4 regions of the Leptolyngbya sp. PL-A3 genome follow, and region 1 is predicted to be linked to each of the others. Evidence: predicted binding sites of a transcription regulator. Region 1 holds the regulator's gene; each other region holds the start of a gene.
What was found. The regulator NtcA, encoded in region 1, controls nitrogen genes in cyanobacteria. The targets are predictions, from matches to a motif close to TTTGTANNNNNNNNTACAAA.
Positions count from the first base shown of each region.

Region 2: the regulator NtcA is predicted to act here: its motif matches at 1,433-1,452, upstream of NDI52_RS08665 (DUF4327 family protein).
Region 3: the regulator NtcA is predicted to act here: its motif matches at 1,421-1,440, upstream of NDI52_RS18825 (DUF3155 domain-containing protein).
Region 4: the regulator NtcA is predicted to act here: its motif matches at 1,501-1,520, upstream of NDI52_RS18540 (DUF4278 domain-containing protein).

Region 1 covers NZ_JAMPLB010000012.1:91,554-94,679, forward strand. Annotated here, with positions in the region: gene NDI52_RS11865 (DUF3084 domain-containing protein) at 1-605, opposite strand, end outside; gene ntcA (global nitrogen regulator NtcA) at 780-1,451, opposite strand; gene fabI (enoyl-ACP reductase FabI) at 2,061-2,837, shown strand; gene hisB (imidazoleglycerol-phosphate dehydratase HisB) at 3,055-3,126, shown strand, end outside.
Region 2 covers NZ_JAMPLB010000008.1:70,016-73,141, reverse strand. Annotated here, with positions in the region: gene NDI52_RS08670 (serine/threonine phosphatase) at 1-747, shown strand, start outside; gene NDI52_RS08665 (DUF4327 family protein) at 1,080-1,298, opposite strand; gene rpsD (30S ribosomal protein S4) at 1,850-2,482, shown strand; gene NDI52_RS08655 (outer membrane beta-barrel protein) at 2,817-3,126, shown strand, end outside.
Region 3 covers NZ_JAMPLB010000025.1:49,792-52,917, forward strand. Annotated here, with positions in the region: gene NDI52_RS18820 (HAMP domain-containing sensor histidine kinase) at 1-1,209, opposite strand, end outside; gene NDI52_RS18825 (DUF3155 domain-containing protein) at 1,468-1,779, shown strand; gene NDI52_RS18830 (Na+/proline symporter) at 2,223-3,126, opposite strand, start outside.
Region 4 covers NZ_JAMPLB010000024.1:79,797-82,922, forward strand. Annotated here, with positions in the region: gene NDI52_RS18530 (M23 family metallopeptidase) at 42-956, shown strand; gene NDI52_RS18535 (hypothetical protein) at 1,040-1,285, opposite strand; gene NDI52_RS18540 (DUF4278 domain-containing protein) at 1,662-1,838, shown strand; gene NDI52_RS18545 (ADP-ribosylglycohydrolase family protein) at 2,475-3,126, shown strand, end outside.

The DNA of each region.
Region 1 (3,126 bases):
GCGATCTCCTGTTCGCGTTGGGCAATTTGCTGGTTGCGATCGCGCTGCAACTGGTTGATCTCGCTGCGTAACTGACGGGCCTGTTGCGTGACGCTCTGGAGCAGCCCGCGGGCCTCCTGGAAGCTGGCATCTACCTGTTGCAGCTGAGCTTCGGTGGAACTTAGACGTTGGCTCGTCTCCTTGAGCCGCTGCTCTCGAGCCTGGCTCTGGGCGATCGCCTGCTGTAACTCTCGATTTGTCTCCTGAAGCCGCCGCCGCGCCTGTTGCTGTTGTCTCAATGCCAAATCTCGCTCAGACTGAACCTCCTCCTGCTCCGTACGGGCCTGATCCAACTGTTCCCGAGCTGTCGCCAGGTCATCCTGAATCTGCTCCAGCTCAAAAACCCCTGTCCGTAGCTGATCACTGATCGCAAACAAGATACCAAAGGTCACCGCCGAAATCACGATACCCGTCAGGATAGTAATCAGGGTGGCCGTCTGCCGAGGCCGCAGGTTGAACAAACTGAGACGCGCTTTACCTACACGCATCCCAAGGCGATCGCCCACCGTGGCAATTACCGCCCCTAAAATCAAAATTGCTGCAATTAATACAAGCCCCGTGGTCATTCCCGGCTCTGTCTAATACAGCTACAGCCTACTGCATTCTGCTGAGTGTTTTGCGTGTAATTACGGGATGTGAAACGAGACTCTGTCAGGGAAGGGTGCAGTGCATCTTTCCTCAACGAAAAACAAAATTTTATGGAGGAGGGTTGTTTCACAGCCCTCCTCCATAAAATTGGGTTACGTAAACTGCTGGCTCAACGCCACCGGGTTGTAAACCGTAATTTTTTTCTTGTGGATTGAAATCATCTTGTCCGTCCGGAGTTCCCCAAGTAGGCGGGTAACGGTGACGCGGGTAGACCCGATGGCCTCGGCGATCGCCTGGTGCGACAACTTCAGGTCGATGGTGATCCCCTCCGGGGTCGGCACGCCAAAATCCCGGCAGAGAATGAGCAGGAAGCTGACCAATCGCGATCCCATATCCCGGTGGGCCAGGGTTTCAATCATCATTTCTGTTTGCAAAATCCGAGATGACAGACCCTTTAGCATCAACATAGATAGCTCTGGGTGCTCTTTCAAGGCTTTTTCTACCTGTTCGATGGGCACTGACAACAGTTCTGCGGGGGTAAAGGCGACAGCATGGTAAAAGCGATCGGCCCGCTGCCCAGTAATCAGTGACAACACACCAAACACACTATTTTCCCGTAGCAGCGCCACGGTGATCTCTTCCCCGGCTTCATACACCCGAGACAATTTGACTGCACCCTTCAACAAAAAGTACACACGCTCTGCCGGGTCTCCGGGGAAGAAGATGGTTTTGCCACGGTCGAAGGTCTCCACCATCGGCGGGAAAACACCACCACTTAATTGACGAAAGACATCCGCCAGAGGCTTATCTTGTGCCACAACCATTCCTCTCGTCCTGCCTAAACCGTAGTGAGGGGGCTAATCAAATCCTGCTTCAAGTCAGCAAAAGTTGACCGAATCATGACTTTAGAACACTTAAACTAACTTTAGAGCTAGTTTTTGTATCGAAAATTACGTTACAGAGCGAACTACCTCAAGTTACACCCCTGGTGCCCAAAAATATTGCCGTAGATTGGCTGCGATCGCATTATTTGCCAGAAGACAGAGGCCATAGACCTGAACCATGAGATTCACTTAATAGTGAATAATATCTCGTCAGAGTGTATTCTTTTATTAAAACTAAATTTTGAACGGATTAAATAACAATGAGCTATCTCTCCATAGCACTTTGTTATTTCATGTCTCTCCCAACCCAAAAATCAAATTTTGCTGCTGCTTTCTAGCGGCAAAATTAGGGCTCTGAATTGGGTGAAGTACGCAGCCAGTAGTAAAGGGAAAGGTTGGGCGTAAAGCACTCAACCTTTCCCTTTACTACTGGCTTGATGTGACAGCCAGAAAAGCGAGTTCCCGAAGTCTCCTCTCCGCCCCCTATCGCGACGATCCCTCTTTCTTGTATTCTGAAGGGCGCTTTATATTCCATACCTCCTCATTCCCATGCTGGATTTAACTGGAAAAAATGCCCTCGTAACTGGCATTGCCAATAACCGCTCCATCGCCTGGGGCATTGCCCAGCAACTCCACAAAGCGGGAGCCAACCTTGGCATCACCTATTTGCCCGACGAGAAGGGCCGTTTTGAAAAGAAGGTGGGAGAGCTGGTTGAGCCTTTGAACCCCTCTATCTTTGTTCCTTGTGACGTTCAAAACGAGGAGCAGGTGGTTGCCGCCTTCGACACCGTGCGCGACAAGTGGGGTCGTCTTGACATTCTGATTCACTGCCTGGCCTTTGCCAACAAAGAAGACCTGACTGGCGACTTTAGCAATGTCTCCCGAGGCAACTTCAATCTGGCGATGGAAGTCAGTGCCTACTCCCTGGTGCAACTGTGCCGGGCTGCCAAGCCTCTGATGACAGAGGGTGGCTCTGTCGTGACCTTGACTTACCTGGGCGGTGTGAAGGTCATTCCTAACTACAACATGATGGGGGTGGCAAAGGCTGCACTGGAAATGAATGTGCGCTACCTGGCCTCAGAGATGGGCCCCCAGAATATCCGTGTGAACGGCATTTCCGCTGGACCTATTCGCACTCTGGCTTCCTCAGCAGTCGGTGGCATTCTAGATATGATGCGTCATGTAGAAGAGGTTGCCCCTCTACGCCGCACAGTTACGCAAGAGGAGGTCGGAAATGCTGCAGCATTTCTGTGTAGCCCTCTAGCAAGTGGCATCACAGGCCAGATTATCTACGTGGATTCGGGTTACGAGATTATGGGGATGTAGGTGTTGAGACAGGGGGCCAAGGGAGCAGGGGAGCAGGGGGAATGGAGATAGATTCTAAATAGCTCGAGAATCTATTTCTAGAAGTGCGATCGCCCCCCATTGTCATACCTAACACCCATGCCCCCTGGAGGCTCTGCGCCTCCTAATTGGGACCGGCCATGCCGCTTTACAAAGCGTGCGGAATAATTGAACTAATGCTTTTTGGAAACTGATTTCTATGCAAACCCGCGATCGCCAATCCTCCGCTATTGATCTAGACCGGCCTGCCCGTACCGCCTCCGTCAGCCGC
Region 2 (3,126 bases), on a different contig from region 1:
GAAGCCATTAAGAGCGAAAGTATCACCGAGCGTAAGCTTCAGGTAAAAGGGCTCTACATCCTCTGTGACGGTATGGGGGGGCATGCTAGTGGGGAGGTCGCTAGCGAAATGGCTGCCCAAACCCTACGTGATTATTTCGCTCAGAACTGGGCTGATGAAATGCCTTCTGAAGCTGTTATTCGTGAGGGGATCCGCGTTGCTAACAGTGCCCTCTACGAGATGAACCAGAAAAATGACAGCTCAGGTAGTGGGCGCATGGGCACCACGCTAGTGTTGGTGCTGGTTCATGGGACGCAAGTGGCGATCGCCCACGTTGGGGATAGCCGTCTCTACCGTTTTAGCCGCCGCTCGGGACTAGAGCAGGTGACAGTAGATCATGAAGTTGGCCAGCGGGAAATTCAGCGGGGGGTAGAAGCGGCGATCGCCTATGCCCGTCCTGATGCCTACCAACTCACTCAGGCGCTTGGCCCTCGGGATGAGCAATTCGTAAATCCTGATGTGCAATTCCTTGAGCTGAATGAGGATTTGCTGCTCCTGCTGTGCTCAGACGGGCTGACCGATAACGATCTACTCGAAAAATACTGTGATAGCCATATAGAGCCGTTGCTCAGTACCCAGGTCAATCTGGAGCAAGGCGTGAATGCTTTGATCGATTTGGCAAATGCTCATAATGGCCATGACAACATTACTGCTGTTGTTGTGCGAGCCAGAGTACGTCCAAATCTAGCCAAACTACCCCGGGGGTAGTTCAGAATTTAGTTCGATTGAGTCTTATGAAAGAATTATCTCTTCTACAAAACTCAATCAACGTAGTACTAAACGGCAGAGATTAACCTATGTTTGGAGATGGAGCAAAGCACCCCTCATCTATAAACATGAGTTGATTTCCGCCGTTCAGTATTAGGCATTATCGAGAGTTTTTTAAATGGTCTAAGGCATCGGCAATAGAGAGTAGGTTTTGAAAGACCAACCCCTATCTCTTAGACAGGTATGAACATTCTGAAAATACTGCAACGGCAGCCTATATAACGTGGGTCAGTGTTCAAGCATGGCGTCGAACACTGACCCTTTCACCAAAATTACTCTTCTTCCCAGGTTTCCACAGCCAGCAAATCGCTGATGGGATCTCGCATGGTAAATTCAAACTCTTCCAGCTCGTGCTTCCAGTAAGCCCACTCATCGCCGTAGAGGAGCGCAATTTTCCAGAGGCGATCGTTGGGCTTCAGCATCTTTGACTCGACCAGGGAGCGCACCTGTCTCTGGAGTTTAGACATAGGATGCGCAACTGATGAATTCACAACAGCTTCCTTAACCATCATTAAATTTTCAAATTCCTTATGAACGTGGGATCGCTGACTTATTCTACCTTCAAGGAATTGCACCCAACTCCAGAGGCAGCCTTGTAACTCAGTTGTCAGTCTTGATTTCCAGCTTCGTATCTTAGCCTAGAACCCCAGGATTCCGCGTCTGCTTTTATCATGAAATGCTCAACTATTCGTTTTCTGTATGTAAAGCTATTTTGGGTATTAGAAAAAGTTAATATTGTTCCTATCCCCTTTATGCTCTGGACCTCAAGGTTAGTTAAACAGTTCCGGTTGTCTTGGAATAGTCCCTTGGGGTGGATTGAGTGGTCCGTCTGGTTTAATACTAACCCGCTGTGCCTAAATAACTGATTCGGCTCAGCAATTCTCCTCTTGAAATCAAGTCAAAAACCGCTTGTCTCAGGCGAGTGGTTTTTGAGCTTTAGAGCTCACAATAGAATTGCTGAATTCTTCTGAGTGTTCCTCTTTCTTCTGGCAAACCCTGCTATCATGAATTGTTTGTGGACACTTCTAGGAGAAAACGTTAGATGGCGCGTTATCGAGGCCCTCGCCTCCGCATCGTTCGTCGCTTGTGTACCGGAACGGACACTCTTCCCGGTCTGACCCGCAAAGATCGGCGGCAGTCTGGCAAGCGAACCAACCCCCCCGGTCAACATGGGGCAGCTCGTCGTAAAGAGTCTGAATATGCTCGACGACTGAAAGAAAAGCAAAAACTGAGATTTAACTACGGCGTCAGCGAGCGTCAAATGCTGCGCTATGTCCGCAAAGCTCGCAGAACTCCCGGTTCTACTGGTCAGATTCTGTTGCAACTGCTTGAAATGCGTTTGGACAACACCATTTTCCGCTTGGGTATGGCTCCTACCATTCCTGCGGCTCGGCAGTTGGTGAGCCACGGCCACATCACCGTCAATGGTAAGCGGGTTAACGTGCCCAGCTACCAAATCAGGGCAGGTGAAGAAATCGGTGTGAGCTCCACGGAACGGTCTCGTAAGCTGGTAGAAGAAAACCTGCAATACCCCGGTCTGGCCAACGTTCCAACTCATTTAGAGTTTGATAAAGCTAAGCTAACCGCCAGGGTGACCAGCACCATTGAGCGAGAATGGGTTGCCCTCAATATTGACGAACTGTTGGTTGTTGAGTACTACTCTCGACAAGCCTAATGATTCAGAGGTGCCACTGTGCGGCTGCGGTGCGCCATCATCTGATGCAGCAAGCATAATTCTCCTGATCCCCCGATCCGTCATCGGGGGATTTTTTTATGGCCTTTAGAGCTATAAAACGGCTTTTGGGGAACCCATTTTATAGCTCTTGAAAGAATATCAGTTCAAATGCAGAGAGCGACGATCGCAACAGTGATGCTGTTCCCCTGAATCTTCTTAAACTGCCCTGAGCAAGGGGCTTCAGGGGCGTAAATTAACGAGTGCCCTGGCCAGAAAACAGAATGTGGCGGGTGTTGTGTTCGATTTCTGCCGGGTTAGGCATTGTAGGGAATTCATGATGGAAAAGCGGTGGTTGTGGTTCTTGGTTGGGCTCGGGTTCGGGGTAGTAGGGTTAGGGGAACAGGCCGCGATCGCCCAAACGCAAGGTCAAACTCAGCCCCAAATTCGTACCCAGACGCATGGGTTGGAAGGAAGTTATCTGGGAGCTACGGTAGATGGTTCTAACATGAGAGAGAGCCTAGGCAGCCTGCTCGGTACTGGAAGTTCTCGCGCCTGGGTTGAGGATCAGGTTGAGGGCTCGCGGAATTCCTCAGGCCATACGGGACAGCGCAATCTTCAAACCCGTATTGATGTGCAAGGTTTCC
Region 3 (3,126 bases), on a different contig from region 1:
GTGCCGCTCAAATAATCGGGTTTGGTCGCCTTGGGGAATTCCTGGACCGTTATCAATGATGGCAAGGCCCTGAAAGTTAATTCCATTCCGTTGACGCCTCAACCCTGCTAAAACTTCGACTTTCCCGCCAGATGGGGTGTATTTTAGAGCGTTATCGATCAAGTTGTTGAAGGCTTCCCGCAACGCTCCTGGATCGGCTTCAATGGCTGGCACGCCTTCGGGTATGAGGATGAGCAGTTGGAGACGACGATCCTGGGCGATCGCCCGAGCCGAATTCAGTAAGGGCTGCAAAATATCGGTTAACTCACAGGCGATCGGTTGCAGTTGTGCTGGGGTCAGGGCATTGACGCCCGGTAAGAGCGGTACTCCAGTAGAACTGGCCAGGGCCTTTGGGTTATTGCGCCAGTTTTCTGGAGGATGGCTCTCCTCTTGACCGGGTAAAAGTTCTACGGGCTGCAGATCAACCACTTGTTCAAATTGCTTGAGCAAGTCTTGTAAATGTTCGCTTTCTCGAACAATACCCTCAGCCAGGTCACGACTCTTGTTATTAGGGGCAAGCCGTTTCAGCAATACTTTTCCAAAGGTTCGCAACGCCATCAGAGGGTTTCGGAACTGATGAAGCAGGTTGTCGAAGAGTTCATGCTGCTGAGCTTGCAATTGTTGTAGCTGATGCAAGCTGTGATCGTTCCAGGCGGCACGACGATCCATGACACAGGCGATCGCCAACGTTCGGGCAACCCGTTCGATCTGATCCTGTTCCACTTCGCCCCACGGACGATCTGAGCGGGCCGTCACCAACAAGCCCAACACAACCCCTTCATGAACGAGCGGCACCATCATTCGCTGAGCCATGGGTAAGGGCATGCCAAAAATAGACGTTTGCTCCTGGGCTTCCACCTCCGGTGCGTTCCCATTGGGAGAACCCGGTAATACAGGCTGCCCCACTTGAGGAAATACCATGGCCTCCCCCTTATGAGAGGGATGAGGATGTAAGCCATCGGATGCATCTAGAGCAAGCAGGGAAAAGACACTGGCCGGATCACGGCTAAAAATGGTGTCTGGATGGGCGGCAATTGGTACCAGATTTGCAGTCGCATCTCCAGCTACCTCTTCCGTTAGGTAGACGACACTCAACGCTGCCCCTAACCCTTGTGTCAGTAGCGCAATCTGGGCCTGGCAAAGGGTGACGAAGTCTGGGCTCGCAAACATCACAACCAAGTTGAACCAAAATGAAGAATCTGTAAGGGATCAAGGCGATCGCATTGAGCTCTAGCCTAGGCTCGCTCTAAACCCGATCCGCCTACTATTAAGCATTAATAATAAAGATAGATAACGGAGTTTGTGTAATGTTTTGTAATGCAAGCTTAAAAGAAGTTGAAATCTCATACCTAAGACGGTATACTAGCGACCGTCAATCTATTTTGTAACCAGAGTTACATCTATCGTAGCAGAGAGGAGGTCAGGAGGTTGGCAAGGAGACGCAAACGTAAGAGCCGTCGTCGTTTGGAAGGCCGTCGGATATTAGAATCCGTACCTCAGTTTAGCATCGAGTGTGGCGAAGATAAGCCTGTAACTGCTGCCCGGAAGTTCATTCACGCTGAAGGAATTGCTCCTCCCGCACTATTGCTTGTAAAGCGTAACGAGCATACCACGGATCGGTACTTCTGGGCCGAGAAGGGTCTGTTTGGAGCGCAGTATGTGGAGGAGAACCATTTCCTATTTCCCAGCCTGCGCACGGATGAAGAGTCTGACATGCTGCCTGTTGCCTTAGGTAGCTAGTAGTCTTCTCTTGCATCGTTGCCTCCCGGTGCCGTGTTTTTCCCTGTTGTAGTCAGGCTGGAGACTCTACTCATCAGTCCCCAGCAGCTTTGTAAACTTCAGATGCCTTTGGTAGTTGTGGTATTTCAATTCTCTTCGAGTTACTGATGAATACAAGTTATTCCTTGGCAATTTCGGAAGATTAGAAAAAATACCGTTGCGGAACTGGAGTGGAATGGGTGGGTGTTACGCTCATCTAGTAAAGCTGTAAGGCTTACGGTTGGTTTATTGTTACCACCTGATTCGACATTGTTACGTAGCTTAAATAACGAAAATAGGGATTGATTCTGTCAATCCCTATTTTTTCAAGATTTTTCTCAGTGAAAGAAAGCGTGGAGCCATAGTTCTCACGCTTTTTTGTTGCCTCTCAGGGTTGGCGATCGCACCACCAGCCCTAAAAGGCTTTACTGAATGTCGCCTGTTGCCTGGGAAATTTCCTCCAGGGGCTCAGGGCTGTAGGAGTGTACCCGCTCCTGAAGGCGGCTAAAGTCAAACGGTTGCTTGTTTTGGGTGCGAGCCAGAGCGATGCCTGCACCCACTATCCCAGTAGAGACCACGAGTGCCGCTGCAAAGCTGACCAGCAAATCACCTCCCATTGGGATAGGTAACCAGGCACTAAAGTCTGGAGCAGGAAAATAGAGGGCCCCCGTGAGGATTCCTAACAGGGCTCCGGCCAGCGCAACTCTTCCCGTCAGATGGCGGGAGTAGAGACCTAGAATTACAGGGGCGAAGGCCCCGGCACAGATGAGATCGGCCAGCAAGAAGAGATACAGCACGTCATAACCCCGAGCCGCGATGAGAATGGCGGGAATGCCTACGGCAACCGTCAGCACCCGAGAGGCCCGTAGTATGCCTTCCCGTTGCATCTGGGGAAACAGTCGCACCAGGTCCACAGTGAAGACGCTGGTGATGCCATTCAATAGAGATGACAGAGTACTCATCACCAGAGCCAGGGCCAGCACCAGTACCAGCATGACAAAGGCTAGGGGCAACCGTAGCTCTTGAATGAGGGAAAAGAAGGCGCGATCATCATTGAAGCCAAAGTGCATCGCTAACAGCCCCAGAGCTCCTGCAACCATGATCATGGGGACAATGACGAGGGCGCTATAGAGAAATGCTTTTTGCACGGTTTTGCCGGTGCGGCTAGCGTAAACTCGCTGCCAGTTACTCTGGTTAAAAGTTTCGGCCGCTGTGATGGCGATGAGCAATGTCAAACCAAACTTAATGCCCGAAATATTAGACCAGGACAATAGTTCTGGAGCCTTTGCCTGAATGGGTTCTAAAGCGGCCTGCCAACCACCCAGATTG
Region 4 (3,126 bases), on a different contig from region 1:
ATTGTGGCCCCCGTCTATTCTGACTCACCTCTGAACGATCTATGACTTTGCTTCCCCGGTTTGTTTCACTTGCATTCGGTCTGGTTACCTTAGGGACTGGGCTGCTGGCACTGCCACTGGAGGCAATAGCCATACCCGGCTCCCAACGAGTCGCCCAAGCTTCTTCACCGAACGGCGCTCTTTGCCCAGAAGCCGCACTCTCTCGTCTGCGCCGCCACCGCATTGCCACCGGAGAAACTCTGACCTCTCTGGCTCAGCAGTACGATCTGATTCCCGCAACACTGATGGGTTTCAACCCTGTTCTGCGCAACGGCAACGCCCCGGTCGGGACAGAAATTGTGATTCCTCCCTACAACGGCATCCGCGTAGAAGTTCCAGCAGGAAGCACCTGGCGGGACGTAGCAGCAGCTTACGGGGTACGAGCGGATGTCCTCTTTGAGGTGAATGGCTGTACCCAAAACGCCCCCAGGGTTGTTTTCATTCCAGGGATCAACTGGGCTCCGACACCTGTAGCTCAGGTGGTTGAATCTAACCCAACGTTGTCCCGCTACCCGCTGCCCAATGAGGCGGAGGTCGTCACAGGTTACGGTTGGCAAGTTAATTTCTTGACCAGTCAGATGGCCTTCCACAGTGGGGTAGATTTACAGGCGGCTGCAGGAACCCCAGTGTTGGCCGCCCAAGATGGCACCGTCGCCTTCGCCTCAACCCAGGGGAACTATGGCAATTTAGTGGTGCTCAATCATGCAGGCGGACTACAAACCCGCTATGCCCAACTGGCGACGATTGATGTTGCAGTGGGACAAACGGTTAGAAGAGGCGATCGCCTGGGTACGGTCGGGCAAACGGGGGATGCCTCCACTCCTCACCTGCATTTTGAGGTTCGCTCTAACTCTAGCCTAGGCTGGGTAGCCGAAAGCCCCACCCAATTCTTTCCCAGCATGGAAGTAGGACGCTGAACGATTACAACCCCAGCCAGTAAGGAAAGGTGCATGGAGCTTTTGGTTCCACGCACCTTTCTTTTTAGGCCAGAGTCAAAAAACTACGAGGCAAGTGCCATGTCGGATGAGGCATTCAGGAAACGTTCGAGATAAAGATAAACCCCTTCATTGGCCTGAAAGGAAATACTAATGTGATCGACAGCTTGTTCCACGGCCAAGATGTCGACCTGATAGTGCGGCATGATCAAAAAATTGAGCCAATCGGCAATCTCAGAAAAGGGGACATGAAGCCGTCCTAGACAACATCCATCAACCAGTTCTGTAGAAAAGCAAGGACTTGGGTGCATCTTAAACCCCTTATATGCTCAACCTGAACTATCTTGCATCACAAATAGTACATTTGAACTTATTATTCACAAGTTCTCTCAATCCGGCAAGAGAGATTTTCTAAAGAATTTACACAACTCTTAGTTTTCGGTTCTGCCCAATTGCGGCCCCATGGCGACACTAAGATTCAGCCGAGCCCAACTTTACAGAAATTCATTTGACAAAAATTGGCAAAACGGTAACATTAAATACAGAAAGCATTTTTCTTTCTTGCCTAAAGCCTGGCTCGTCATCTGTAGTAAGCCCTTTTGGTCCTGCTTTTCTACAATGAGTCGTTGTCCTCTCTTCATCCAGGTTGGTTCCCAAGGATTTGTTTTCGTTTCTTAAGAGGTGACTATGGAACTTCACTATCGCGGCGCGGCTTACAGTGCTCCAGACACAGGAGTGGAATTTTCTGAAGGTGATGTTATTGGCCAATATCGGGGAGCGGCGTTGAAAGCTCACCGGCTTAACAATGCCCCCAGTGAAACAGCCAAACCCCGGATGAAATATCGCGGGGCCTGGGTACAGTAAATCTCTTGAGAGATTTTGAAGTTTTCCCTAAAGTCTCTGCCTATAGTTTTGTGGATGTAGCGAACTCAACACCCCGAGAGGGGTGTTTTTCTTTAGGCTAATTTTCTTCGAATGCCAATATAGGCTCAGTTTGGGCAAGCTGAAGTGTCCATTTTGGCATGTGCGCAGCACACGCCAAGAAGGGCGTTTTCGAGCGCCGCATATGGCGTGACATTCGAAAACGCCCTTCATTCAAACTCAGCAATTCTCAGTATGGGTATCAAAGCCAAGAGTTCACGCCCTAGGGGCGTGAACTCTTGGCTTTGATACCCGAAAACCGCGCGCCAAAGGCGCGCGGTTTTCGGGCCTGATTTCAAAATGAGAATTGCTGGTTCAAACTGCTGAATTTGGCTCTTTCAAAAAACGGCCTGAACAAATGGCGATAGAATGCTGGAACGTTTGAAGCTCAATTTTTTTTATGACAGAAGACATTAGGATGATTGGCAAAGTGGTAGGAATTTCTGCCCTTTTGGCAATCGCCATTCGTTATGGAGCCCCCCTGGTTACCTGGCCAAGCGGTGCTCCAGTGGTGGTTACTTTAATTGTATTGCCCTCTATACTGGTGGGTCTGCTTCTTTTCTGGCGGGGACAGCAAGCATGTTAGGGGCGATCGCCGGAGACGTTGTTGGCTCCGTTTATGAATTTAATAATTACCGTTCCAAAGACTTTTCGCTTCTCCAGGCGACCTCCACCTTTACGGATGACACGATCCTGACGGTTGCCGTTGCAGATGCGCTGCTCACAGGCGTGGACTATGTCACTGCCTTCAAGCAGTATTACCAACGCTATCCCAACCCCTGTGGCAGCTATGGTGCTCGCTTTGCTCAATGGGCGGCCTCCAGCACACCCGAACCCTACAACAGTTGGGGAAATGGCTCAGCGATGCGGGTCAGCCCCATCGGGTTTGCTCTAGATACCCTGGAGGCGGTGCTACACGAGGCAGAGCGAAGTGCTGCCGTTACCCACAACCATCCTGAAGGAATTAAAGGGGCACAAGCAACTGCAACTGCCATTTTCCTAGCACGCCAGGGGGCGTCTAAAGCAGACATCAAGGTTCATGTTGAAACAATTTTTGGTTACGACCTGAGCCGTAAGCTGGATGACATTCGTCCGGTGTATCGGTTTAATGAATCGTGCCAGGAAACCGTCCCCGAAGCGCTGATTGCATTTCTGGAAGCAACGGATTTCGAGGATGCCCTGCGTAATGCAGTATCTCTAGGTGGGGATAGCGATACGTTAACCTGCATTA